Regions from separate parts of the Fructilactobacillus sp. YLN 2412 genome, predicted to be linked through region 2. Evidence: predicted binding sites of a transcription regulator. Region 2 holds the regulator's gene; the other holds the start of a gene.

Evidence for each region. Region 2 encodes CtsR, which represses protease genes until heat stress. Its sites were predicted from a motif close to TTGGTCAAAAAAGGTCAAANA; they were not measured.
Region 1: the regulator CtsR is predicted to act here: its motif matches at 1,583-1,603, upstream of clpP (ATP-dependent Clp endopeptidase proteolytic subunit ClpP).

The regions. Positions count from the first base shown of each region.
Region 1 covers NZ_CM183165.1:1,007,853-1,011,016, forward strand. The annotation lists gene AC0GLR_RS05115 (phosphoglycerate kinase) at 1-24, opposite strand, end outside; gene gap (type I glyceraldehyde-3-phosphate dehydrogenase) at 121-1,125, opposite strand; tRNA gene AC0GLR_RS05125 (tRNA-Arg) at 1,385-1,456, shown strand; gene clpP (ATP-dependent Clp endopeptidase proteolytic subunit ClpP) at 1,673-2,266, shown strand; gene whiA (DNA-binding protein WhiA) at 2,319-3,164, opposite strand, start outside.
Region 2 covers NZ_CM183165.1:388,848-392,011, forward strand. The annotation lists gene AC0GLR_RS01685 (L-lactate dehydrogenase) at 1-640, opposite strand, end outside; tRNA gene AC0GLR_RS01690 (tRNA-Val) at 841-913, shown strand; tRNA gene AC0GLR_RS01695 (tRNA-Lys) at 916-988, shown strand; tRNA gene AC0GLR_RS01700 (tRNA-Leu) at 1,017-1,099, shown strand; tRNA gene AC0GLR_RS01705 (tRNA-Thr) at 1,111-1,184, shown strand; tRNA gene AC0GLR_RS01710 (tRNA-Gly) at 1,189-1,260, shown strand; tRNA gene AC0GLR_RS01715 (tRNA-Leu) at 1,280-1,365, shown strand; tRNA gene AC0GLR_RS01720 (tRNA-Arg) at 1,385-1,458, shown strand; tRNA gene AC0GLR_RS01725 (tRNA-Pro) at 1,466-1,539, shown strand; gene AC0GLR_RS01730 (CtsR family transcriptional regulator) at 1,692-2,165, shown strand; gene AC0GLR_RS01735 (ATP-dependent Clp protease ATP-binding subunit) at 2,184-3,164, shown strand, end outside.

The DNA.
Region 1 (3,164 bases), 620 kb from region 2:
ATCATCAATAATTAATTTACTCATTATGATTCCTCCTAATGAATTATTTTATAAAGAAAAAGCGAAGGAGTTATAACCTCCTCCGCCCTTTTTAATCAAAATCTAAAGAATAGATTTAAATTACATTGTAGCAAATTTCAATAAAGTACGAACCATGTTACAAGTGAATCCCCATTCGTTATCATACCATGCAACAGTTTTAACTAATTGAGTATCACCACTTTCAGTGATTTCAGTCTGACCTGGATCAAATACTGAACCATGTGAGTTACCAATGATATCTGATGAAACAATGTAGTCATCAGTGTAGCCATATGCTTCACTTTCATGTTTCTTCATAGCATCGTTAATATCATCAACAGTAACTTTCTTATCTAAAACAGATACTAATTCAGTTAATGAACCGTCAGCAACAGCAACACGTTGTGCATGTCCCTTTAAAACACCATCAAGTTCTGGGATAACAAGACCGATAGCCTTAGCAGCACCTGAACTATGTGGAACAGTATTAACAGCAGCAGCACGGTCATTTTGTACCTTAGCTGAACGAGGTCCATCTTGAAGAGCTTGAGTTGCAGTATAAGCGTGAACAGTAGTCATAGTACCAACTTTAAGTCCAAATTCTTTGTTTAACCAGTAAGCCATAGGAGCTAAACAGTTAGTAGTACATGAACCAGCTGATACAATGTGATCATCTTTACGTAAAGTACCTTCGTTAACGCCAGGTACGATAGTAGTAACATCACCAGCAGGTGCTGAAATCAAGACACGTTTAGCACCTGCATCCAAGTGAGCTTGTGCTTTTTCTTTTGAAGTGTAGAAACCAGTACATTCAAGTACAAAGTCAACACCGTCGTTTTTAACCCAAGGAATATCCTTAGCATTGCGTTCAGCATATACAGGAATACGTTTTCCATCAACCACGATAGCATCTTCAGTTGATTCAACTTTACCAGGGAAACGACCATGAACAGAATCGTATTTTAATAAGTAAGCTAACATAGAAGGTGTAGTTAAATCGTTGATTGCTGCAACTTCAATGTCCTTTGAACCTAATTCATGGATACGTCTGAATGCAAGACGACCAATTCTTCCGAAACCATTAATACCAATTTTTACAGTCATAATAGGCTTCCTCCTTTAAGGAATATCTAATTTATAATACAACTTAATATTACCACATTTTATTAGCAAATGTCAGCGATTTCATCGCAACAAAATTCAATAAAATTAGATAATTAAGCGTGGCATAAAATGAATCTACCACGATTTTTAGTATAGCAAATGGGAATTTGATTGCAACTAAAACACCTGTAAATCTTATCTTGAATCTTTGCCGATTTTCGACTATGATAGGTGTTGCAATAAAATTTAGTTTAATGACGCGCTCCTAGTGTAATGGATAGCACGTAAGATTCCGGTTCTTGAGATGAGAGTTCGATTCCCTCGGAGCGCATCTAGAAATATTGTTAATCTTAATTTAAAGCCCCATTAATTGGAGGCTTTTTATTTTTTAAAACTAATTATTTTTAAATAATTAATAGGTTTGATTATGATCACAAGAATCATCAATAAGGGTAATTAATTGACCTTGATTGACCTATATTGTAAGATTAATGCACGAATTTAGATTATAAATTTATTACTATATAATATTAGGAGGAGAAATACTATGCCTTTAGTACCAACTGTTGTTGAAAACTCGCCCCAAGGCGAACGAGCATATGACATCTACTCTCGACTTTTAAAAGATCGTATTATTATGCTTTCTGGTGAAATCGAAGATAACATGGCAAATGCCGTTATTGCTCAATTATTATTCTTAGATGCCCAAGATTCAGATAAAGATATTTATCTATACATTAACTCTCCCGGTGGTGTAATTACTTCTGGAATGGCAATTTACGACACAATGAACTTCATCAAAGCTGATGTTCAAACAATCGTAATGGGAATGGCTGCTTCAATGGCAAGTGTGCTTGCTACTGCAGGTGCAAAAGGTAAGCGTTTTGCTTTACCACATGCTCAAATTATGATTCACCAACCATCTGGTGGAGCTCAAGGGCAACAAACTGAAATCGAAATCGCTGCCAAAGAAATTTTACGTGCTAGAAAGATGATTAATAAGTTACTGGCTGAACATTCTGGTCAACCACTTGAAAAAATTGATCGTGATACTGAACGTGATAATTATCTTAGTGCTGAACAAGCCGTTGATTATGGTTTGATTGATGGAATTATGACAAATAGCGACGATAAAAAATAGTTTTATAAAAAATAGCGACACTTCAAAAATGAAGTATCGCTATTTTTTTATCTTATTTTTCAGTATTGTTACGCAACTGATCAGCAAAATCATTAATTTTATGTAAACGATGATTAATACCAGATTTAGAAATTGGTCCGTCAGGAACTAACTCACCTAATTCTTTTAAACTAACTTCTTGATTTTTCATTCGGACAATTGCAACTTCTTGCAACTTTTGTGGCAAAATTTTCAAACCAGCCTTTTCAGAAATGAATTTAATGTTTTCAATTTGTTTTGTGGATGCATTGGCAACTTTATTCATATTGGCATTTTCACAGTTAACTAAGCGATTAACCGAATTACGCATATCGCGTACAATTCGGACATCCTCAAACTTCAACATAGCATTTGTAGCTCCAATTAATTGTAAAAAATCAGCTATTTTTTCTCCTTCTTTTAAGTAAACTATATGGCCACTACGACGTTGAATTTCCTTTGCCCCAAGATTATATTGATTCATCATTTCAGCTAACATTTGATTATGATTTTCGTAAAGAGAGTAAATTTCCAAATGGTAACGGGAGGTTTCGGGATTATTAACTGAACCGCCAGCCAAAAAAGCCCCTCTCAAATAGGAACGAACTTGCATATCATTTTTTAATAATTCTAGTGGGACTCGTTCAATAATTTGATTACCGTCTAAAATTCCTAAATCATTTAAAATATCACGAACATTCCGAATTAAACGAACAATATATAAATTATTCTTTTTTAATTTCATTTTACGTCTAACTACCACAGCTGCTTCAACATTATAAAAACGTAACAATAATTGATAAATACGACGCGATATAGCCGAATTTTCTGATTGAACTTCAAGCGACAAACGACCATTAGAAACTTTCAAGGTTCCATT
Region 2 (3,164 bases):
TAAGTAAATCATCTTTTGAAACACCGCGATCAGCAGCAAATTTAACTAAAGGAACGTTCCCAATTGAAGCTTCATCGATATCAGCAAACTCTGAATCACCATGTTCACCTAAAATGTAAGCATCAACACTAGCAGGATCGATACCAAGTTTTTTAGCAACGCCAACTCTGAAACGACCAGTATCAAGTGAGGTACCTGAACCGATAACTTTTTCTTTAGGGAAACCTGATAATTTTTGTGTAGCATAAGTTAAGATATCAACTGGGTTAGCAGCAACTAAGAAAATACCATTAAAACCAGAGTCAACTACTGGTTTAACGATTGAAGATAAAATTTTCAAGTTACGGTTAACTAAGTCTAATCTAGTTTCACCAGGTTTTTGAGGGGTACCAGCAGTGATTACAACTAAGTCGGCATCTTTACAATCAGGGTAGTCACCTGAATAAATGTTCTTAGGGAATGTGTATGGAGTTGCATCTTCTAAATCAAGTGCGTCTCCTTCAGTACGTTCTTTATTAATATCAACGATTACGAATTCTTCGCCGATACCTTGTTGTGTCATGGCAAATGCATATGAAGAACCAACAGCACCGTCACCAACTAAAACAACTTTTTGATGTTTTTCAGCCAAAATAATCATCCTTTCAAGATAGTTTCAATAAATGATACACTTACATTATATCATTTATTGAGACTTTTTCATGTTATATAGTAGTCAAAAACAAAACTAGTTGGTCAATCTAATTTATTTAAAATTTTGCTTGACGAAATAATTTTATGATGGTACTATTTAATAGTTGTCAAAACGAGGTTGTTAATTTTTGCCTCATCCCATTCAATGGAAGATTAGCTCAGCTGGGAGAGCATCTGCCTTACAAGCAGGAGGTCACAGGTTCGATCCCTGTATCTTCCATTGAGCCGTTAGCTCAGCCGGGAGAGCATCTGACTTTTAATCAGAGGGTCGGCAGTTCGAACCTGCCACGGCTCATTTGTACAATTTAATAATAAGCATATATGCGGACGTGGCGGAATTGGCAGACGCGCTAGATTTAGGTTCTAGTGTCTTCGTGACGTGGGGGTTCGAGTCCCTTCGTCCGCATTATCTATTATGCCGACTTAGCTCAGATGGCTAGAGCGCGTCACTAGTAATGATGAGGTCGGAGGTTCGAGTCCTCTAGTCGGCATTATGCGGAAGTAGTTCAGTGGTAGAACGCCACCTTGCCATGGTGGAGGTCGCGGGTTCGAATCCCGTCTTCCGCTTTTAACATCTAGTAATTTTGCCGCGGTGGCGGAATTGGCAGACGCACAGGACTTAAAATCCTGCGGTCAGTAATGACCATACCGGTTCGATCCCGGTCCGCGGCATTTTTATTTATAATAATATGCACCTATAGCGCAATTGGATAGAGTGTCTGACTACGAATCAGAAGGTTGTAGGTTCGACTCCTACTAGGTGCATTTTCATCGGGAAGTAGCTCAGCTTGGTAGAGCACCTGGTTTGGGACCAGGGGGTCGCAGGTTCGAATCCTGTCTTCCCGATTATTTTAATAGTTCAACTAAAATACCGCTAAATAATAAATTTGGCGGTATTTTTATATACTTAAATAAAGTATTTCAAGTTACTTTACTTGTCATTTAATTGAGTTGTTTATATAATTAAAGTCAAGATTAGTCAGAAATGAGATGAGATTATGGCAAGCCATAGTATGTCAGATACTATTGAAGAATATTTGAAACAAATGCTGGTTAGTTCAGATGAAGAAGAGGTCGAAATTAGACGTTCCGATATTGCGGAACATTTTGATGTGGTACCTTCTCAAATCAACTACGTCATAAAAACTCGTTTTGCGCTTCAAGACGGTTATATCGTCCAAAGCAAACGAGGCGGCGGCGGTTATATTAGAATTGAAAAGATTAACTTAATGGAAGATTCAGATGTTTTTGATCGTTTGATTAATTCGATTAGTGACCGTATCAGTCAAAAAGATGAAGAAGATATCTTGCATACTCTCTTTAATAATGATTTACTCTCGGATCGAGAGGTAAATATGGTTGCATCAATTCTTACTCACGATGCGATCAACGTTTCTGATCCTGAAACTGAAGAAAAAGTTCGTGCAAACGTATTGTCGGCTTTATTATGCCGACTTAAATATGAATGTTAGCCGAAAGGAGATTCTAATATGGAAGATTCATTGACGCCTAGCGCTAAAAAAGTACTTGAAATTGCTCAAGAACAGGCACGTAATTTCCGTCATCAAGCTGTGGGGACTGAGCATTTATTGTTAGCTCTTGCAATTGAAAAAAGTGGAATTGCATATCAAACCTTAAATCAACTATCAATTACAGAGCAAGATGTCAAAGAAGAAATTGAACAATTAGCTGGATATGGCAACTTACAGGTTGACGAAAACACTTATTTGTCATATTCACCAAAAATGCGAGATGTGATTGCTTTAGCTGGGAAAATTGCTAAACAATATGGTAGTGCAAAAGTTGGTCCAGAACATTTATTGCTAGCTTTGACGAATGATAATGCAATTTTATCGTCTCGGATTTTAATTAGTTTAGGTGTAGGTCCTGAAGAAGTTCGTAAAATTACAATTCGAAAAATGGGGGTTCCTGATCAGGGATTTCCTAAAGAAGGAGAATCTGGCAATAAAAAGGGGCTTACGCCAACGCTTGATTCCCTGGCTAAAGATTTAACTAAGGTTGCCAAAGATGGTAATTTAGATCCAATCATTGGTCGCGATACAGAAATCAAACGTGCAATTCAGATTCTAAGTCGAAGAACAAAAAATAATCCGGTTTTAATTGGTGAACCTGGTGTTGGTAAAACTGCGATTGCTGAAGGATTAGCTCAAAAAATTGTCCAAAAAAAGGTTCCAGAAGATATGCTTAATAAACGAATTATGATGCTTGATATGGGATCATTGGTAGCTGGAACTAAATATCGTGGTGAATTTGAAAACCGTTTAAAGAAAGTTATTAACGAAGTTCAAGCAAGCGGCAATGTAATTTTGTTTGTTGATGAATTGCATACCCTGATTGGTGCAGGTGGTGCTGAAGGGGCAATCGATGCTTCAAATATTTTAAAGCCTTCCCTTGCTCGAGGAGAAATCCAATTGATTGGGGCTACTACTTTAGATGAATATCAAAAACAC